DNA from 4 places in the Allobosea eneae genome. Region 4 is predicted to be linked to each of the others. Evidence: predicted binding sites of a transcription regulator. Region 4 holds the regulator's gene; each other region holds the start of a gene.

Region 1 (5,291 bases), on a different contig from region 4:
CAGGTTTTTGAAGTCGAGCCCGCGGATCAGTCGTTCGGTGGTCAGCCTGAAGCGCAGGCCATGCTCAGCGGCGAAGCTGCGGCCCGCGATCAAGCGGGCCTTCAAGCGCTTGCGCTCCGTCTTGATCTCATCGGCGAACTTCACCTCCCAGAGCGTCTGCCGGCCGCACACGTACCGGACCAAGAAGTCGGGCGTGTAGCGGCTCCGACGTCCCTTCATGTCGACGTATGGAATCGTTACGGGCTGCTCCAAGACGTCTGCAACGGTCGGGTCCATAGCAAGTCGGACCAGGAAGTCGTGCTCCAGGTTCGACTCGCACCCGATGGCCTTGCCTCTGACGATCACTCGTCCCGTAACGCTTCGCCGACCCATGGGAATGATCCGCGCGGGTAGGCGCAGATCCAGTCCCATCTTCTCTGGCAAAACGTGAGGCAGTCTCATTTTCTGTGGGTATCCGATCTCAGCAACTGTGACCGAATCTCCCACAAGTATCTGAAATGTCGAATCCTCCAGTCTCAGCTATCGTGAAACTTCACAGCGGGCTGCAGGCCAAGCCGGGCGAGGTCTCGCTCGCCCATCACGGCGTGCTCTTCCTCGACGAGTTGCCGGAATTCCAGGCGCAGGCGCTCGATGCCTTGCGCCAGCCGATGGAGACCGGCGAGGTGCTGATCTCGCGCGCCAATCACCGCACCGTCTATCCCGCCAAGTTCCAGCTGATCGCGGCGATGAATCCCTGCCGCTGCGGCAAGGCGACCGAGCCCGGCTATGCTTGCCGCCGGCAGCCGAACGAGCGCTGCATGGCGGGCTACCAGGCGAGGATCTCCGGCCCGATGCTGGACCGGATCGACATCACCATCGACGTACCCGCGCTGACCGCCGCCGATCTCATCCTGCCGGCCGCGGCCGAGGGCTCGGCCGAGGTCGCCGCCCGCGTCGCCGCGGCTCGTGCCCGCCAATCGGAGCGCTACGCCGCGCTCGGGCTTCCGGGCGGTACCACCAATGCCCGTTGTCCGTCCGCGCAACTCGACGATGTCGCGCGGCCGGATGCGGCCGGGCTGGCGCTGCTGCGAAACGCCGCCGAGGCGATGCGGCTGACGGCGCGCGGCTATCACCGCGTCCTCAAGGTCGCGCGCACGCTCGCTGATCTCGACGGCGAGGACCGGCTCGGGCGCATTCATCTCGCGGAGGCGCTGTCCTATCGCTCGCGCATCGACCAGGCGGCCCAGGCTGCCTGACGACGGGTTGCCGCCTGATGAAAGGTTAACGAAATCATTCAAACCATCCGGCACCCTGGCTTATAGGGCGAACCCTTTCTCAAGAGGGTGGATGCTAGATGCTATGGCATGATCGAGGTGCCGTCCTTTGCCGTCCTGCTGTCTGGCGCCGCCGTCGCCCTGGCGATTGCGTGTGCCGTCGTCGCGATCCGCCTCCTGCGCGAGCGGCAGGAGATCACGCAGCAGGCGCGGGCTCTGACGGTCGATGTCGAGAAGCTCAGTGACCGGCTCTGGGTGCTCGCCGACAGCGAGGAGCGCTATCGCAGCCTGATCGAGGCGCAGGGCGATCTGATCGTGCGTCGCAGCGAGGGCCGGATCGTTTACGCCAACGCCGCCTATGCGGCGCTGATCGGCAAGAGCGAGGTCGAGGCCGTCGGCAGCGTCGAACAGCCGCGCGTCAGTATTGCTCGGCCGGTCCAGGTGCTGCCAAATGGTGCCCGCGTCGTCGACGAGTGCATCGAGACGCAAGAGGGCGAACGCTGGCTGTCCTGGGTCGAGACGATCGTGCCGGTCGCCGCCGGGCAGACCGTGTTGCAGCGTGTCGGCCGCGAGATCAGCGGGCGGATCGCGACTGAAACGGCGCTTGAGGAGGCGCGCAGCCGGGCCGAGGAGGCGAGCGCTGCCAAGTCGCGCTTTCTGGCGACCGTCAGCCACGAGTTCCGCACCCCGCTCAACGGCATTCTGGGCATGGCCGATCTGCTCGGCGACACCAGGCTCGATCCGGAGCAGAGCACTTACGTCAAGGCGTTGCGCAGCTCCGGCGAGGCCCTGCTCGGCCTGGTCGACGACATTCTCGACTTCGCCAAGGTCGAGGCCGGCAAGCTCGAACTTGTCGAGGCACCGTTCGATCCGGCCGTGCTGATCGAGGACGTGACCGAGCTGATGGCGCCGCGCGCTCAAGCCAAGGGCATCGAGATCTCTGCCTTGCTCGGGCCGGACGTGCCGGGGCAGCTCGTCGGAGACGCCGAGCGCCTGCGCCAGATTCTGCTCAATCTCGTCGGCAATGCCGTGAAGTTCACGCAAGAGGGCGGCGTCGGCATCGAGGCGGACGCAGTCGCTGGCGGGTTCGTCGTCAGCATCGCCGACACCGGTCCAGGCATCCCGCCGGAACGCCTGGCGACGATCTTCGAGGAGTTCGAGCAGGGCGGCATGACCGGCCACCGCGAGCAGGTCGGCACCGGCCTCGGCCTCGCCATTGCCCGTCGGCTCGCCCGCGCGATGGGCGGAGATATCGAGGCCACCAATCGCGAGGGATGCGGCGCGCTGTTCCGGTTGGCCCTGCCGTTGCGGGCAGCCGCGGAAGCCGGCGCCTCTCCCGCTTCGTCGGATTGGGCAGGCCGGCGGATCCTGGTCGCGTCTTCCGCCCCGTTCAGTGCCGCGCATATCGTCGCCGGCCTCGAACGCATGGGCGCACAGGTTGTGCAGGCTGGCGATCATGCTCAGGCCCTGGTCGAGCTCGCCGGCGACTCGGCCCCGTCCGCTGTGCTGATCGATCGCAACCTCCCGGGCGGCGAGATCGAGGCTGTTGCAGCTGCGGCGCGCCGGGCCGGCGTCGCCGACATCGTGATCATGCTGGCGCCAGCCGAGCGCCGCAGCTTCGGCTCGCCCTATGCCGCGGGTTTCAGTGGGTTCCTGGTCAAGCCGGTCCGTGCCCGCTCGCTCCAGGTGCGGCTCGATCCCGCCAGGCGCTCGCAGGGCACGGCTGTCGCAGCGCCGGCCGACGACGCCTCTGCGCGGCAGCCTGTCGCCAGTCTGCGGGTGCTTGTCGCCGAGGATAACGAGATCAACGCGCTGCTGCTGACCCGCACGCTGGAGCGATTCGGCTGCAGCGCTGTCTGGGCGCGCGATGGCGGCGAGGCCGTTCGTTTGATCGAGGAGGCGCGCTCGGGCGAGGCGAAAGGCTTCGATCTCGCCTTGCTCGATGTCCGCATGCCGGTCCTGGACGGGCTCGCCGTCGCCCGGCGGATACGTGCGGCCGAGAAGGCGCCAGGCTCGGAACGGCTACCGATTGTTGCCGTGACCGCCAATACGGCGGAGGAAGACCGGCGCGAGGCGCTCGCCGCCGGCATGGATGATTGCCTGGCTAAGCCGCTCTCGCGCGAGCAGTTGCGCGGCTGGATCGAGCGGCTTTCGCAGCTGCGAACGACACAAATGCTGTCGGCCTGAGCCGGGTTTCCTCGGCAGGCGGTTGGCTTCGTCATCGCTCTGACGTAGTTTTGTCGCGATCCCGTAAGACGGTCGGCGCAGAGCTGTCATGCGCCGATCCGGGTTCGCAGGGGCCAGACCGTCTATGACGCACGACGTTTTTCAGGGTTCCCGTCAGCCGGCAAAGCAGAAGCCGGCCGGTCAGGCCCTGTTGCAGCGTTTCGCTCCCTCAAATCTGCTGGCTGCCGGCAAGCAGCTCGGCGGCTTCGCTTTTCCTGGTCCCGACGCTCTCTCCGGCACGCTCGGCCGCTCCGGAACCCTCGAAGTCCGGCTGGCGCGCGGGCCCCGCGAGATCTGGCGGGCGCAGCGCCTGCGCTATCGTGTCTTCTATCAGGAGATGTCGGCCAAGCCCGACGTCGTCTCGCGCATGTTCCGCCGCGATGCCGACCGGTTCGACGCGGTCTGCGACCATCTCCTCGTCATCGATCATGCCGCGCGGGGCCGTTTCGGCGGGATCAAGCCGAAGGTGGTCGGCACCTATCGGCTGATGCGCGAGCAGGCCGTCGCCAAGCTCGGCGGCTTCTACACCCAGTCCGAATTCGACATCGCGCCGCTGCTGGCGCGCCATCCCGAAATGCGCTTCCTGGAGCTCGGCCGCTCCTGCGTGCTGAAGCCCTACCGCACCAAGAAGACGGTCGAGCTACTCTGGCACGGCATCTGGGCCTATTGCCGGCATCACCGCATCGACGCGATGTTTGGCTGCGCCAGCTTCGACGGCGTCGATCCCGACATGCTGGCGCTGCCGCTCAGCTTCATCCACCACCACGCCACCGCCCAGGGCGAGTGGCGCGTCGTGGCGCAGCCTGAGCGGCATGTCGCGATGGACCGGCTGCCGGCTGGCATGGTCGACGCCAAGCTCGCGCTGAAATGCCTGCCGCCGCTGGTGAAGGGCTATCTGCGCCTCGGTGCCCGCTTCGGCGCGGGGGCCGTGGTCGACAAGCAGTTCGGCACCACAGATGTGCTGGTCATCCTGCCGGTCGCCGCGATCGATCGGCGCTATATCGAGTATCTCGACGGCGACGCCGGACGCTACGCCGCCTGAGCGCTTACTCGCCCGCGGCGGCGATGTCGCGCAGCGCCTGCCGGTACTCCGGATAACGGAAGGTATAGCCGAGTTCGCGCTTCACCAGCGCGTTCGAGACGCGCTTGTTCTCGCCGTAGAAACTCGCGGCCATCGGCGACAGCTTCGCGGGGTCGAACGGGGTTTCCGGCGGCGGCGTAAGTCCTGAGACCTCTGCAGCGAAGCTGACGACATCCTGCGGCGGCGCCGGCTCGTCATCGGTGACGTTGTAGATCGCTCCGGCGCGCGGTTGTTCTATCGAGGCCATCAGCACGCCGGCGATGTCGTCGACATGGATGCGGTTGAAGACCTGCCCGGGCTTGATCAGCCGGTTGGCGCTGCCGGCCCGCAGCTTGGTGATCGGGTTGCGGCCAGGGCCATAGATGCCGGAGAGGCGGAAGATCTGCACCGGCTTGCCGCTGCGCTCGCCGAAGCCAAGCCACTGCTGCTCGATCTCCAGCCGCTGCCGCGAGCGCTTGCTGGTCGGCCGGCATTCGGCTGTTTCATCGATCCAGGCGCCGCCATGGTCGCCATAGACGCCGATGGTCGAAAGATAGCCGATCCAGCGCAGCTTCTCGGCCGCGGCCAGCTTGTCGGCGAGCGCGCCGAGCACGGGATCGCCGTTCTCGTCGGGCTGGGCCGAGACCAGGACGGCATCCGCTTCCGCGACGAGTTTGGCGAGCGGCGTCGACACGGCGAAGCCGCCGAACACCAGCGTATGGAGCCCCTGCTTGCTGAGTTCGCCGGCCTTT
Region 2 (5,291 bases), on a different contig from region 4:
TTAGAAAGGCCGCCCGTCTACGCCCCGATTTTGCCGAGGCGCACGGTCAGATGGGTGAAATGCTGCGGGCGCTCGGGCATTCGTCAGAAGCCGCACACGCTTACCGAACGGCCTTGGCGCTCAACCCGAACCTTCCACATTGCTTGAACGGCTTGGGACTTCTCCTTCTCCATTGCGGCGAGTTTTATGCAGCGGCCGCTTGTTTTGGGTCGGCGCTCCAATCTACCCCCGCACACATGTCGGACGCTAGGGCAGGTCTTTGCGCCAATCTTGGTAAGGCTTGGATTGACGCCGGAGAGGTGCCAAAAGGTCTTGCCGCGCTGACTGACGCGATCGCCTGTGCACCAGGTGAGGCCAGATTCTGGCACCTGCTTGCCATCAGCCTGCTCAATGTAAACGCTGTGCCAGAAGGTGAACGCTTCCGGACCGTGCTAATCGAGCTTCTCAAGCGCGAGGACATTGATCCGCGCCTCGTCGCCACCGCAGGCGTCGTCGCGCTGAAGCACGACCTTCGGGTTGAAGCCCTGTGTGCTCGCTTGCTTGCAAATCCTCAAGCTGCCGATGACATCATCGCACAAAGCGCGACGGTTATCGAAGCCCTTCGGTGCGATGCGCTCTTCCTTGCGCTCTTAACGGCTACGCCAATACCCGATGTCGGTCTGGAACTGGTCTTGACACGCATCCGTCGTGACCTGCTCATGGCCGAATCAGAGGGTACCAAAGAGGCATGCGGCAAAAAATTGGACTTCATCTGCGCGTTGGCCAGACAATGCTTTTTAAACGAATACGTTTATTGGACCGATCCGCACGAGGAAACCGCGTTGGCGGCCCTTCGCGCTTGCTGTGAGCCAAGGGGATTTGTCGGCGGTGAAGTCGGTTGGCAGCGGGTTGCCGTTCTGGCCTGCTATATGGGGCTCCACCGAACTCACGCAGGTCTCCTCAACTTCGACGGGGCCCCGGAGCCATTGCAGGCTCTCGTCTGCGAGCAGATTGCGGAGCCGGCAAGAGAGCATGAATTTGCCGCGAGCGTGGCATCTCTCAAGCCCATTCGCGATACCGTCTCGCTCGCGGTGCAGGCCCAGTATGAGGAAAGTCCCTATCCGCGATGGACCCGGTGTCAAATAGGCGCACCGCGGCCGCTGCAAGATGTGATTTCGTCGGCTCTGCCACACGTTCAACCCAATGAACTTCCTAGGACCGATAGGCCTCAAATCCTGATCGCTGGCTGCGGGACGGGCGTTCAGACCATGAAGGTCATCCAAACCTACGCAAACGCCTCCGTGCTTGCCGTGGATATTAGCCGAAGCAGCTTGGCCTATGGCATGCGCAAGCTCGCAGATCTTGGCATTGATTCGGTGCGGCACCTCCATGCCGATATTCTTGACCTCTTTGATCTCGACGAACGCTTCGATCTCATCGAGTGCTTCGGCGTGCTGCATCATATGCGCGATCCTGAGACTGGATTGCGCATTCTTGCTAGCCTTCTCGCACCAAACGGGCTGATGTTCCTAGGTCTCTATAGCGAACTGGCGCGGTCCAGTGTCGTTGCAGGCCGGCACTTCGTTGCAGAGCAAGGATTGCCGGCGGAACCGGCGGGCGTGCGGGCGGGGCGCCGAGCGATTATAATACAAGCGGCGCGCCCGGAATTGGGCATGCTGATCAGCCCGGCTTCGGATTTTTGGACCTTGTCAGAATGCCGCGACATGATCTTTCACGTTGAGGAACACCGCTTTACCCTTATTGAGATTGGCAGCATGCTCCAAAGCTGTGGATTGGAGTTTCTGGGACTTGAACTTGCCAACCCGCTCGACCGCGCGCGATTTGAAGCCGACCACGCTGATAAAGCAGATATTCGTTCACCTGCAGCTTGGCATGACTTTGAGAACCATTACCCGAACACGTTTGGGGACACTTATCGGATCTGGGCCAGGCGCGCCGACAACGCGCATAACCTCTCGCCACGAGCTTCCTGCAGTGAGGTGCCTTAAGGCTCGTTCGTTTTACTGAGGTGAAGCGTTCTTGATGGCTTGCTGAGCGCCGTCTCGGGGGCCTCGAGAACGACACTGTCTTGAGATCGGCTGAGAAAGCGCATCCCCTACGCGTTCTCGCGCTGGATTAGGGGCGCTGCGAAGCAGCGGTTCAGGAATGACAGGCTGGCGATGTCACTCAACCGTCACCGCTTCGTCGTCGCAGTGAGATGCAGGACCGCCAAACGCTCCGGTCTGCCCCCAAAACCTGGAGCGTTCCATGCGCCTTTCCCTGACCGCGGCCCTGCTGCTCTCCTCGACCATGCTTGCCGGCGCGCAGGACGCGCAGAAGGAGTTTCCGGCCAAGCTTCTCGGCCATGCGCTGCTGCCGGCCAACACCATGGTCGCCGCCCCCGCCGACGCGCCCGCCGACCTCAAGGTCTCGGGCAAGTTCACCACGCCGGGCAAGCGCGTCGAGACGGTCGGCACGGTGATGGGCACATCCGGCGGCCGCCCGACGGGCTTGTCCACGCCGTTCGCGGGGCAGCCGGTGCAGGGTTTCTCCGGCATCCGCTCGCTCGGCAACGGCGAGTTCCTGGTGCTGACCGACAATGGCTTCGGCTCCAAGGCCAATTCTCCCGATGCGATGCTGTTCTTCCACCGCATCAAGGCCGACTTCGCGGGTGGCAAGATCGAGCGGACGGCCACCACCTTCCTGCACGATCCCGACAAGAAGGTGCCGTTCCGCATCGCCAATGAAGGCACCGAGAAGCGCTACCTCACCGGCTCGGATTTCGATCCCGAGTCGATCCAGCCGATCGGCGGCAAGTTCTGGATCGGCGAGGAATTCGGGCCCTATCTGATCCGCGTCGACGCCAGCGGCAAGGTAGAGGCCGTGTTCGAAACGATGGTCGACGGCAAGCCCGCCCGCTCGCCCGACCATTTCGCGGTGACCACGCCGGGCGCCCCCAACCTGCCGGTCGAGTTCAACGTCCGCCGCTCCAAGGGCTATGAGGGCATGGCGCAGTCGCCGGACGGGCGCTTCCTCTATCCGCTGCTCGAAGGCCCGCTCTGGAACGCGGAAACCAAGGGCAATGAGGAGGTCGATGGCAAGGAAGTCCTGCGCATCCTCGAGTTTGACGTCGCCGCCGAAAAGTGGACCGGTCGCTCTTGGTTCTTCCCGCTGGAGCAGAAAGGGCTGGCCATCGGCGACTTCAACATGATCGACGCCACCACCGCGCTGATCATCGAGCGCGACAATAGCGAAGGCACCGCCGACAAGGCCTGCGCCACCGGACAGCGCGGCCCGGACTGCTTCCACGACCTCGCCAAGTTCAAGCGGATTGTGAAGATCGAGATGACCGACGCCAATGTCGGCAAGGCCGTGCGTAAGGTCGGCTTCATCGACCTGATGAAGATCGCCGATCCCGACAAGAAGGCCGTGCAGGGCGCGATCGACGGCGTGCTGCCCTTCCCCTTCTTCACCATCGAGAACGTCGACGTCGTGGACCGCGCCAACGGCATCATCGTCGTCGGCAACGACAACAACCTGCCCTTCTCCTCCTCGCGCGACCCGAAGAAGGCCGACGACAACGAGCTCGTGCTGCTCTCGGTCAAGGACCTACTCGACGCCAAATGAGAAGTCGCATGCGTCATGCCTGCGCTGGACTCCGGAATGCTGTGCAAAGCGGGCAGGTTCGCCGCAGAGATCGTCCCCGTCGGCGTCAACAGCGATGGAAGGCGCGAGGTGCTCGGCATGGATATCGCCACGGCGTTTGCTTAGGATGATGCGGCCGCCGCAGCCAGCAATGGCGTAGGGTCGCCGACCAGCTCAGGCCGACGGTCCCCAAGCTCGCCGCGCTGATGGACACTGCCGAAACCGACGTCTTCGCATTACACGACCTTCCCGACGCAGCATCCCGCCAAAATGCACAGCACGAACCCGCGGGAGCGTCCCAACGGTGAGATCAAGCGCAGAACCGAGGTCGTCGGCATCGTTCCCAACAACGCTGCAATCACAAGGCTCGTCGGCCTGATTCTGCTCGAATAGTATGATGAATGGGCCTTCCAGCGCGCCCGCTACATCACGCCAAAAAGCATCGCCGATCAGCTGATCACATCGTCCGCCCGTCAGCTGTGGCCGCCTGACAATCCCGGCCAAAGCCGGCATCGTGGTGCTCTCGTAAAGGCGTTCAAGGATTTCGTCGGCGAACTGCCCAATGTCCTCAATGTCCGCACGGCGCTGGCGCTCGACCGGGTCAATGACGAGCCGATCGTGCCGTTCGAGTGAGGCCGCGCCTCACCCGCCCAGATAGCGCTTGATCCAGAGCGAGTTGTTCTCGATCAGCGCGGCGACGCGGCGCTGGTCTACGTCGGGCCGGTACCAGGCTCCGCCGGAGCCGGAATCGACCACTGAGAGGATCGGAAAGGTCTGTAGTACCTCGCCATGCGAGCCGAATACCGTTATCTCGCTATCGAAATTGTCGTTGCTGCCACCACCGCCCGTCGACCTGCCGCTGCCGCCGGCGAAGCTCGAAAGCCAGACACCCTTGACGAGGACATGCAACGTCGCGCCCTTGCCGCGCTGATAGAGCGGGCCAAGCGTCTCTGCGAGCTGGCGTTCCATCGCGATGCGGATGCGTTCGGCGTTCTCACCCCAGCCCTGCCTCGCGATGCGCGAGGTGTCGACCCGGATCGACCCGATGGCGCGTGCCTGGGCGAGGGCGGCTGTGACGAGGGCCGGCGAGAGCGTCAGCGCTGCGCCGGTCAATCCGAGCGAAAGGAGGTTTCGACGCGTCGTCATCGGCGTTCTCCAGCGATCCTACCGGAGATATAATCTTCGTCTTGCGTTTGTCCATGGTGCTTTCGGCGCCGCTCGAAGCCGTGTTTAGCAGGGTGATGAAATACGCCCCTGTTTGACGGGGGTGAGCTTCGAGATCGGCGGTTTGGGTAGCAGGGTCGGTCGGGTATGTGGCTGGTTTGTGCCGTCCGAACCGAGGACTTTTGCGCCTTCCCCGTTTAATTAAATGATTTTCGACATAACAATTCATGGCACCAAGAGGCTCTAAATCGTGTTTGGCGCTGTCAGCCTCAAAGCGTGTCGGAAAGCCTTTGCATCTCGACCGAGTCGTCGTCTTTTTTCATCATGTTGGCGACCATCTCATACGTTCTGGTCAACTTGACGAGATCAACCATTTCGGTGGCGCCGACGACGTTGGATTTTTCGATCGCGCCGGAGGCCATGCGAGGTGCAATTGGGGATGGATTCGTGCTTGAGGAGAAAAGGTTGTTGCCTGCGGCGAGCAGATCGGCGGGGTTGGGAAA
Region 3 (5,291 bases), on a different contig from region 4:
CTAAGGGATGTCCGAACTCGGTGCCATGAACTGTCCGTGCATCATCCGTGCTGCATTTCAACAGATCGCATAGGGCCGCCCGCTCCTCGATGGCGCGACGCGCTTCATCGAGTGCCGGCAGCACGGCCGGCCTGACATTGAGATCATAGCTGACGCTGAGGCCGGCCTTGCGCGCGCGTTGCATCAGTTCCAATGCCGCCTCGCCCGACGTGCCGAGCGTCGCGCCGAAGGAGGTGACGTGCAGATGCGCGAAGCCGTCCAGCTCCGTCGGGGCGGGCGGCGCGGTATCGAAGGCCGTGCCGTTCAATGAGAAACGGTAGGTCGCGGCACCATCAGAGCCGATTGAGGTGACCGTGGCGGAGGGCGTCGGTGCATCGCAGACGCCCACGAGGCGCTGGTCGATGCTCTCCTCTGCCAGGCGCTGGAGGAAGAGTTCGCCGAACCCGTCCCGCGACAGGCTGACATTATAGGTGACCGGCGCGCCGCAACGCGCTAGCGCCAGCGCGGTGTTGAAGCCGGAGCCGCCCAGCACGGCCTCGCTTCGCCCGGCGCTGCCGGGCACGAAATCGACCAGCGCCTCGCCATAGACGAGGACGCCCTTGCCCGTCACAGCAGCCCGCGCTTGGCCAGGTTGCGCATCAGATGCGAGGCGCCGAAGCGCCAGGGCTCGCATTCGTCGGTGCGGCGCATCCGGTTGACCAGGGCGCCGAGCTCGGGCGCCGAGATGGTAACGACGTCGCCGTATTTGTGGGTGAAGCCGCCGCCCGGCGCGTCGCGATCCTTGATCGGCGCGAACATCGTGCCGAGATAGAGCGCCGCCCCGTCCGGATACTGATGGTTCGGGCCGAGCATCTGCGCGGCGAGGTCGGCCGGGTCGCGGCTGATCATCGCGATCGAGGACGAGCCTTCCAGCGTGAAGCCGTCCTCGCCCACGACGGTTAGGCTCACCGTCGTCTTGCGGACATGGTCGAGCGAGAAGTCGCTGTCGAAGAAGCGGATGAACGGGCCGATGGCGGCGGCCGCGTTGTTGTCCTTGGCCTTGCCGAGCAGCAGGGCCGAGCGGCCCTCGAAGTCGCGCAGGTTGACGTCGTTGCCGAGGCTGGCGCCGACGATCCGGCCATCCGAGGCGACAATGATCACGATCTCCGGCTCGGGATTGTTCCAGCTCGAACCCGGATGCAGGCCGGCATCGGCGCCGGTGCCGACCGCCGACATCGGCGGCGCCTTGGTGAAGATCTCGGCGTCCGGCCCGATGCCGACCTCGAGATACTGGCTCCAGCTGTTCTGGGCGATCAGCACCTCTTTCAGCTTCATCGCCTCGGGCGAGCCGGGCTTGAGCTTGGAGAGGTCGTCGCCGATGAGCTTGCCGATCTCGGACCTGATCGCGGCCGCAGCCGCCGGATTGCCGCGCGCCTTCTCCTCGATGACGCGCTCCAGCATCGACACCGCGAAGGTGACGCCGGCGGCCTTCACCGCCTGCAGATCGACCGGGGCGAGCAGCCAGGGATTGCCGTCATTGCGGCTGGCCGCCGAGCTGTTTGCGAGGAGATCGGCGAGCGAGCCGAGGCTCTCGCCATCGGCGGCGCGCAGCGCTGTCGCCGGATCGGCGGTCTCGCAGAGGTCGCGCATGGTCGGGAAGGTGGCGGTCACGTCGACCACCTCGCTGCCCTGCAGCTTGACCACCGACGGCCCGGCAAGATCGGGGCGCCAGACGCGGCCGGCCAGCGCGGCGCGATCGGCATCGGCCGGCAGGGTGTTGGCGGGCGTGAGCGAGAGCGAGGCCATGGCTGATCCAGCTTGTGTGCAGTGTACAGGACGGGCTGCGAAGAACAGCCGCTTCCGCGGGAAATCGCAAGTGCGCGGATGCGCGTCCACAGCGGGGCGGAAATGTCATCGTTTTGTCATTGAACTGTCGCCCCGGCTTCATGCTAGCTTGCGCACCAACGACAAGAACGCCCGCGCATACCGGGGGCTGATAGGGAGCTGATCATGACCTTCAAATTCAAGACCCTGACCGCGGCCGGCGTGTTCGCAATCGCGGCTGCTTCGCCGGCTCTGGCACAGACCGAAATCCAGTGGTGGCACGCCATGACCGGCGCCAACAACGACGTCGTCGTCAAGCTGGCCGAGGAGTTCAACGCCTCGCAGAAGGACTACAAGGTCGTCGTCGCCTATAAGGGTTCCTATCCCGACACGCTGAACGCCGGCATCGCCGCCTTCCGTGCCGGCAATGCCCCGCACATCATGCAGGTCTTCGAGGTTGGCACCGCGACGATGATGTCGGCCAAGGGCGCGATCAAGCCGGTCGCCGAACTGATGAAGGAAGCTGGCGAAGCATTCGATCCGAAGAGCTATCTGCCGGCAATCACCGGCTACTATTCGACGACGAAGGGCGAGATGCTGTCCTTCCCGTTCAACTCGTCCTCGATGGTGATGTGGTACAACAAGGACGCGCTGAAGAAGGCCGGCCTGCCGGAAGTCCCGCCGAAGACCTGGCCCGAAGTGTTCGAGGCCGCCAGGAAGCTGAAGGCCGCCGGCTTCGACAAGTGCGGTTTCTCGACCGCCTGGACGACCTGGGCCAATATCGAGCAGCTCGGCGCCTGGCACAACGTGCCGGTCGGCACCAAGGCCAACGGCTTCGACGGCTTCGACACCGAGTTCCGCATCAACAGCGACCTCTTCGTCAAGCACCTGACCAACCTCGCCAACCTGCAGAAGGAAGGCGTGTTCTCCTATTCCGGCCGCACCAACACCGGCGAGGGTCGCTTCACCTCGGGCGAATGCCCGCTGTTCCTGACCTCCTCGGCCTTCTTCGGCAACGTCAAGGCCAACGCCAAGTTCGACTGGTCGAACGCGCCGATGCCTTATTATCCGGATGTTGCCGGCGCCCCGCAGAACTCGATCATCGGCGGTGCTTCGCTCTGGGTCATGGGCGGCAAGAAGGCCGACGAGTACAAGGGCGTCGCCAAGTTCTTCACCTTCCTCTCCGACGTCGACCGGCAGGTGAAGCTGCACACCGAGTCCGGCTATCTGCCGATCACCAAGGCGGCCTATGAGAAAGTCAAGGCCTCGGGCTTCTACAAGCAGAATCCGTATCTCGAGACCCCGCTGCTCGAGCTCAATAACAAGGAACCGACCGACAACTCCCGCGGCGTGCGCTTCGGCGGCCTGGTCCAGATCCGCGACATCTGGTCGGAGGAGATCGAGGCGGCACTGAACGGCCAGAAGACGCCGAAGGCGGCCCTCGACGCGGCCAATGAGCGTGGCAACCAGGCGCTTCGCCAGTTCGAGCGCACTGCAGCCCGCTGATCCCGACATCAAGAAGGCCGGAGCCGAGAGCTCCGGCCTTTCCCGCTTTGGCCGCCGATGCAGAAATACGCTCACTTCAACGGGCTGACGATCCCGCTGCTGCTGCTCCTGCCGCAGCTCGCGATCACGGTCGTTTTTTTCTACTGGCCGGCGAGCCAGGCGGTCTGGCAGAGCTTCCTGCTCCAGGACGCCTTTGGCATCTCTACGGAATTCGTCTGGTTCGAGAACTATCGCGACCTGTTCTCGAAGCCGGAATACTACAAGGCGCTGATCAACACCGGCATCTTCTCGGTCTTCGTCGCGCTGCTATCGCTCTCGCTGGCGCTGCTCTTCGCGGTCATGGCGGATCGCGCCATCCGGGGCGCCGAGATCTACAAGACGCTGCTGATCTGGCCCTATGCCGTCGCACCCGCGATCGCCGGCGTGCTCTGGATCTTCATGTTCGACCCGTCGCTCGGCATGCTTGCCCGCGGCCTGCAGTCGCTGGGGGTCAACTGGAATCCGCGCCTCAACGGCAATGACGCGATGACGCTGGTGATCCTGGCGGCGACCTGGAAGCAGATCTCCTACAACTTCCTGTTCTTCCTCGCCGGCCTGCAGTCGATCCCGAGGAGCGTGATCGAGGCGGCGGTGATCGACGGCGCCCGGCCGATGCGGCGCTTCTGGACCATCGTCTTCCCGCTGCTCTCGCCGACGACCTTCTTCCTGCTGGTCGTCAACCTCGTCTACGTCTTCTTCGACACCTTCGGCATCATCGACACCGTCAGCGGCGGCGGCCCCTCGGGCGCGACCGAAACGCTGGTCTACAAGGTCTATTCCGACGGCAAGGGCGGCACCAATCTCGGCGGCTCGGCGGCGCAGTCGGTGATCCTGCTCGCCATGGTCATCGCCATGACCGCCTTCCAATTCCGCTTCATCGAGCGGAAGGTGAACTACTGATGCGGTGGGGTCGCCGCCTCGGCTTGGCAGCGCTCGCAACCCTCTGCCTCGCGCCGGCTCCGGTCTCGGCGCAGGGCCGGGTGATCGACGCCTGGCAGGGCATCGTGCTGAATTGCGGCCCGGGTACGGAGCTGGCCTGGGCCGACCGCATCTGCAAGCTGCTGATCGGCGAGATGCGCAAGCAGGCCGAGGCGGCGAAGATCGCCTTCGTCGCGGTGCCGACGCCATCCGACGACGTGACGCTCGACCGCCGCGCCTCGGAGGAGGGGCTCGACATCTTCAGCATCATCCATGTCCGCTTCGGCATATCGCCGCCGACAGGCAGCCTGAAGAATCGCGACCTCACTCTCGTCCTGCGCTCCTTGACCGCCGGCTCGCTGTTCGAGATGCGCAAGGACGGGCACTACAAGGTGCTGAGCTATACGCCGATGATCTCGATCAACGAGGGCGAGGCCGCCGCGCGGGCGCCCTGGGTGGCGCAGGCTTTGGCGGAGCTCTTTTTCATCCCGATGCTGAAGGCGCGGCCATGACCTCGGTGCTCTGGCAGGATCTCACCGCCGAGGAATTGCGCGAGAAGGCGGCACGCGACGCCGTCGTCGTGATGCCGGTCGCCTCGATGGAGCAGCACGGCCCGCATCTGCCGGTTGGCGTCGACACCATTCTGTGCAGCGGCGTCTGCAAGCTCGCAGCCGAGCGGGCCGAAGGGGTCGAGGTCGTCGTCGCGCCGACCTTATGGTGCGGCATGGCCGAGCATCACATGGCCTTCGGCGGCACCTTCACCTTCGACATCCCGACCTATCGCGCCGTGCTGCTCGCTCTGCTGAAGAGCCTCGAGCGCCACGGCTTCCACCGCGTCGTCATCGTCAACGGCCATGGCGGCAACATCGCCGCGCTCGCCGCCTTCCTGCCGGACTTCGCCAGGGAGACCTCGCTCCAGATCCGCGCCACCACCTATTTCCTGCTGGCACAGGAGGCGATGGCGCCGTTCATGGACGACCAGGTCAGCGTGCTGCACGCCTGCGAGGTCGAGACCTCGATGATGA
Region 4 (5,291 bases):
GCCACCCAGCTCATAGGCGAAGAACTTGCCGGTGCGGCCGACGCCGGTCTGGATCTCGTCGAAGATCAGCATCAGGCCATGCTCGTCGCAGAGCTCGCGCAGGCGCTTCAGGAAGCGCATCGGCACCGAGCGCAGGCCGCCCTCGCCCTGGATCGGCTCGATCATCAGCGCCGCGGTCTCCGGCGTGATCGCAGCCTTCAGCGCCGCCTCGTCGTCGAAGGGCACCTGGTCGAAGCCATCGACCTTGGGGCCGAAGCCGTCGATGTATTTCTGCTGGCCGCCGGCAGCGATGGTCGCAAGCGTGCGGCCATGGAAGGCGCCCTCGAAGGTGACGATCCGGTAGCGCTCGGGATGGCCTTTCGCGGCGTGGTATTTGCGCGCCATCTTGATCGCGCACTCGTTCGCCTCGGCGCCCGAGTTGGTGAAAAAGACGCGTTCGGCAAACGTCGCCTCGCAGAGCCGTCGGGCGAGCTTCTCGCCCTCGGGCATCGTGTAGAGGTTGGAGGTGTGCCAGATCCGCTGCGCCTGCTGGGTCAGGGCCTCGACCAGATGCGGATGGGCATGGCCGAGCGAATTGACGGCGATGCCGGCACCGAAATCGAGATAGCGGGTGCCGTCGGCGGTGATCGCCCAGGCGCCCTCGCCGCGCTCGAGCGCGATCGGGGCGCGGGCATAGGTCGGCAGGAGAACGGAAGAAGCGGAAGCGATGCTCATGGAGCGAAATCCTTGCGGCGAAACAGGAGGGTAGCGCGGAATCTCGGGCCGGGAACGGCAGGTTGGGACGCAAGGCGGCATGATGCCGGCACGATGCGACCCGCCGGCGACATTATCGTCGCTGGCCGTTCCCGTCGTCTCGTCGCGCGTCAAGCCGCATCGAAGGAAAATCCCGATCGCTCAAAAACATAAGCGCCGCCCTTTGGGGCGGCTGCGTCACGCGACTATGCAAAACCGGCCAGGCCCTGTCAATTGCAGCAGCCCTGGCGGGAGGGCGATTGGCCCTGCCCTCAGCCCTCATCCTGAGGAGCCGCGTCAGCGGCGTCTCGAAGGATGCTGCCGGAGGCTCCGGCACCAGCTGGAGCATCCTGCAAGACGCGGACTGACGTCCGCTCCTCAGGAGGAGGGCTGAAGCTTCTTCTGCAAGAGCCATGACCTCGCGACAGCGTTGCCGATTGGACTCACTGCCACACCATCTGCGGCGATTGGCTGGGGAAAAGCCGAATTAGGATTCGGCGACTCTTGTGGCCGAGTCAGGCCATCTTGTATGGTCGTCTTCGTCAGATACGACATCTCGTGCGGCGTCTCCAGTATCGTCAGTCCCGGGCGTAACGGCTTCCGTTTAACCACGGACGCTGCCGGTATCGGATTCCGCCATGATCTCTCCCTATGCCTCGCCGGCCCGCCGGTGGGACATGACGAAGACAGGTGCAACCCCATGACCGAAGCCGGAGCCTGGACCGACGAACGCGTCGAACTGCTCAAGAAGCTCTGGAACGACGGCCTGAGCGCGAGCCAGATCGCCGCCGAGCTCGGCAATGTCACGCGCAACGCGGTCATCGGGAAAGTCCATCGTCTCGGCCTGTCAGGCCGGGCCAAGAGCCCGGGCTCGGCCGCGCCGCGTCCGCGCAAGCCGGCAGCCCGCCCGCCGAGCCACCCGGCCGGACATCAGAACGGCGGCGCCGGGCTGACCCGCGGCAACACCGCGCTCGCCCCGCAATTCGCGGCCGAGATCGAGGCCGAGGCGCAGGTCGAGCGCGAGCCGGCCCCGTCCGAGGACGTGGTGGTGCCGTTCTCCGAGCGGGTCACCATCATGGATCTGCGCGAATATATGTGCCGCTGGCCGATGGGTGACCCGACCTCGCCGGAATTCCGCTTCTGCGGCGGCCGCAGCGCGACCGGCCTGCCCTATTGCGCCTATCATGCTCGCATCGCCTACCAGCCTGCGGCAGACCGTCGGCGCGACCGCAGCAAGGCCATCCGCGCCTGAGTGCTCGCGACGCGATTGCATAACCATGAAAGCCGGCCGCAAGGCCGGTTGCTCATGGGCAGGACCAGAGGGCCCGCGCATGGCGACATTCGCGATCTATCTCGGCGCCGCGCTGGCCGAAATCGCCGGCTGCTTCGCCTTCTGGGCCTGGCTGAAACTCGGCAAGCCGGTCTGGTGGCTGCTGCCAGGCTTGGTCTTACTCGCCGCCTTCGCCTGGCAGCTGGCTTTGATCGACAGCCCCGCGGCCGGACGCGCTTTTGCCGCCTATGGCGGCATCTACATCCTCGCCTCGCTGGCCTGGATGGCACTGGTCGAGAAAATACCGCCGGATCGCTATGATCTCGCCGGCTCGGCGCTCTGCCTTGCCGGCGCAGCGGTCATTATCGCTACGCCGCGCTGACCAAAACGGTCAGCCGCGCGCAAACGTCTCGTCAAAGGCATAGCCGGCGCCGCGCACGGTGCGCAGCGGATCCTTGGAATTGGCCGGGGTGATCGCCTTGCGCAGGCGGCCGACATGGACGTCGACGGTGCGCTCGTCGATATAGACGTCGCGGCCCCAGACGGCATCGAGCAGCTGCGCCCGCGAATAGACGCGGCCCGGCGCCTGCATCAGGAATTCGAGCAGTCGGAACTCGGTCGGCCCAAGATGCAGTTCGGCCCCGGCGCGGCGGACCCGGCGGGTGGTGCGGTCGAGTTCGAGATCGCCGGCGGCGAGCAGTCCGGCGACATGGCCCGGCTTGGCGCGGCGCAGCAGCGCCTGGATGCGTGCAATCAGCTCGGGCAGCGAGAACGGCTTGACGACATAGTCGTCGGCGCCGGTGGCGAGGCCGCGCACGCGCTCGGTCTCCTCGCCGCGGGCGGTCAGCATGATGATCGGCACGCGCTCGGTGTCGCGACGCGTGCGCAGGCGTCGGCAGAGCTCGATGCCGGAGAGGCCGGGCAGCATCCAGTCGAGCAGGACGAGATCCGGCGTGTGATCGCGCAGGTGCAATTCGGCGTCGTCGCCGCGCGCCACGCTGTCGACCTCGAAGCCCTCGGCCTCGAGGTTGTAGCGCAGCAGCAGGGTCAGCGGCTCCTCGTCCTCGACGATCAGGATGCGTGCAGGCATAGGGTCTCGCTTTCGCTCAACCGCCTACCAGTTCAGCCATTGGCCGCCGGCAGGTCGACGAGGATGTTGGTGGTGTCGAGCTTCGGCCGAGTCTCGTCCATGGACTGGCCGGTGACGAGGTAATGGATGGTCTCGGCGATGTTCGTCGTGTGGTCGCCGATGCGCTCGACGTTCTTGGCGCAAAACAGCAGATGCGTGCAGAAGGTGATGTTGCGCGGATCCTCCATCATATAGGTCAGGAGCTCGCGGAACAGCGAGGTGTAGAGCGCGTCGATCTCGTCGTCGCGGCGCCAGACCTCCATCGCCTTCTGCTCGTTGCTGGCGGCATAGGCGTCGAGCACGTCCTTGAGCTGGGCCTGGACCAGGCGGCTCATATGCTCGAGGCCGACCACGGCGCGATGCGGCGGCGAGAACTGGCCGGAGATCGCGACGGCGCGCTTGGCGATGTTCTTGGCGAGATCGCCGACGCGCTCGATGTCGGCGGCGATGCGGATCGCCGAGATCAGCTCGCGCAGATCATTGGCGAGCGGCTGGCGCCGGGCGATGGTCAGCACCGCCTTCTCCTCGACCTCGCGCTGGAGATTGTCGAGGCGCTGGTCGGCCGTGATGATCTTCTGAGCAAGCGCGGTGTCGCGGCGCACCAGCGCGACCGTGGAATCGCCGAGCATGCGCTCGGACATGCCGCCCATCTCGGCGAGGCTGCGGCGCAGGCCTTCGAGATCGGCATCGTAGGAGCGGACGATATGTTGATCCGACATCGGGGCGTATCCTTCGGGGCTGGCCGACGACTGCGTGGACCTCAGCCGAAGCGGCCGGTGACGTAGTCCTGCGTCTGCTTCTTGTGCGGGTTCATGAAGATGGTGTTGGTGGCGTCGAACTCGATGACTTCGCCCAGATACATGAAGGCGGTGTACTGCGAGATGCGTGCCGCCTGCTGCATGTTGTGGGTGACGATGACGATGGTGAAATCGGTCTTGAGCTGCTCGAGCAGGTCCTCGATCTTGCCGGTCGAGATCGGGTCGAGCGCCGAGGTCGGCTCGTCGAACAGGATGACCTCGGGCTTCTGGGCGATGGTGCGGGCGATGCACAGGCGCTGCTGCTGGCCGCCGGAGAGGCCCATGCCGGAGCTCTTCAGCTTGTCCTTGACCTCGTCCCAGAGCGCGGCGCGGCGCAGCGCGCCCTCGACGCGGTCGTCGAGCTCCGACTTCGGCGGCTTCTCGTAGAGGCGGATGCCGAAGGCGACGTTGTCGTAGATCGACATCGGGAAGGGCGTCGGCTTCTGGAAGACCATGCCGATGCGCGAGCGCAATTCGTTCACGTCGACATTGTTGGAGATGATGTTGCGGCCGTCGAGCAGAATCTCGCCGGTGGCCTTCTGCTCGGGATAGAGCGAGTAGATCCGGTTGAAGATGCGCAGCAGGGTCGACTTGCCGCAGCCCGACGGGCCGATCAGCGCCGTGACGTGGCGGTCACGGAAGTCGAGGTTGATGTTCTTCAGCGCCTTGTGCTCGCCGTAGTAGAAATCGAGATTCTTGACGGCGATGCGGACGGGAGCGTCGGCGTCCAGCGTCTGCGGGCTCAGTTCCAGGGTCGAGAGCATCTTCATGGTCCTTCCGATCGGACGCTACTTGGATCACTTGCCGCCGCGCACGATGCGCCGGGCGATGATGGAAAGCACGAGGATTGAGACGGTGATGATCAGCGAGCCGGCCCAGGCGAGCTGCTGCCAATTCTCGTAAGGGGCGGAGGCGAACTGGTAGATCGTCACGGGCAGGTTGGAGACGCCGCCGAACAGGCTGGGCGAGAACCAGAAATTGTTGTTCAGGGCGGTGAAGATCAGCGGCGCGGTCTCGCCGGCGATGCGCGCGAGCGCCAGCAGGATGCCGGTGACCATGCCCGATTTCGCCGCCCGCCAGGTGATCGAGGTGATCACCACCGAGGGCGGGGCGCCGAGCGCCGAGCCGGCCTCGCGCAGCGGGCCGGGCACGAGCCGCAGCATGTCCTCGGTGGTGCGCACAATCACCGGGATCGCGATGATGCCGAGCGCGACGCCGCCGGCCCAGCCGGAATAGCCGCCGAGCGGCTGAACCATGATCACGTAGACGAACAGGCCGATCAGGATCGAGGGCGCCGAGAGCAGGATGTCGTTGATGAAGCGGATCAGGTCGGCCAGCTTCGAGCCCTTGCCGTATTCGGCGA

The links. Region 4 encodes PhoB, which activates phosphate uptake and scavenging genes when phosphate is short. Its sites were predicted from a motif close to TGTCATNNANCTGTCAT; they were not measured.
Region 1: a site for PhoB is predicted at 3,470-3,486, ahead of olsB (l-ornithine N(alpha)-acyltransferase). Genes of this name have one in related genera too.
Region 2: a site for PhoB is predicted at 2,161-2,177, ahead of ACFPOB_RS01120 (esterase-like activity of phytase family protein). Genes of this name have one in related genera too.
Region 3: a site for PhoB is predicted at 1,900-1,916, ahead of ugpB (sn-glycerol-3-phosphate ABC transporter substrate-binding protein UgpB). Genes of this name have one in related genera too.

What each region holds. Positions count from the first base shown of each region.
Region 1 covers NZ_JBHSLW010000013.1:47,827-53,117, forward strand. The annotation lists gene ACFPOB_RS11430 (TnsA endonuclease N-terminal domain-containing protein) at 1-411, opposite strand, end outside; partial or broken gene ACFPOB_RS11435 (ATP-binding protein) at 540-1,235, shown strand; gene ACFPOB_RS11440 (response regulator) at 1,344-3,440, shown strand; gene olsB (l-ornithine N(alpha)-acyltransferase) at 3,565-4,521, shown strand; gene ACFPOB_RS11450 (SDR family oxidoreductase) at 4,526-5,291, opposite strand, start outside.
Region 2 covers NZ_JBHSLW010000003.1:33,490-38,780, forward strand. The annotation lists gene ACFPOB_RS01115 (tetratricopeptide repeat protein) at 1-1,988, shown strand, start outside; gene ACFPOB_RS01120 (esterase-like activity of phytase family protein) at 2,248-3,606, shown strand; gene ACFPOB_RS01125 (hypothetical protein) at 3,622-3,750, shown strand; partial or broken gene ACFPOB_RS01130 (transposase) at 3,724-4,014, shown strand; gene ACFPOB_RS01135 (hypothetical protein) at 4,267-4,770, opposite strand; gene flgF (flagellar basal-body rod protein FlgF) at 5,058-5,291, opposite strand, start outside.
Region 3 covers NZ_JBHSLW010000018.1:59,950-65,240, reverse strand. The annotation lists gene ACFPOB_RS13280 (PfkB family carbohydrate kinase) at 1-610, opposite strand, end outside; gene ACFPOB_RS13275 (fumarylacetoacetate hydrolase family protein) at 607-1,785, opposite strand; gene ugpB (sn-glycerol-3-phosphate ABC transporter substrate-binding protein UgpB) at 1,990-3,309, shown strand; gene ugpA (sn-glycerol-3-phosphate ABC transporter permease UgpA) at 3,367-4,248, shown strand; gene ACFPOB_RS13260 (hypothetical protein) at 4,248-4,778, shown strand; gene ACFPOB_RS13255 (creatininase family protein) at 4,775-5,291, shown strand, end outside.
Region 4 covers NZ_JBHSLW010000042.1:15,830-21,120, forward strand. The annotation lists gene ACFPOB_RS23695 (aspartate aminotransferase family protein) at 1-714, opposite strand, end outside; gene ACFPOB_RS23700 (GcrA family cell cycle regulator) at 1,433-1,984, shown strand; gene ACFPOB_RS23705 (YnfA family protein) at 2,064-2,384, shown strand; gene phoB (phosphate regulon transcriptional regulator PhoB) at 2,394-3,092, opposite strand; gene phoU (phosphate signaling complex protein PhoU) at 3,125-3,850, opposite strand; gene pstB (phosphate ABC transporter ATP-binding protein PstB) at 3,892-4,692, opposite strand; gene pstA (phosphate ABC transporter permease PstA) at 4,726-5,291, opposite strand, start outside.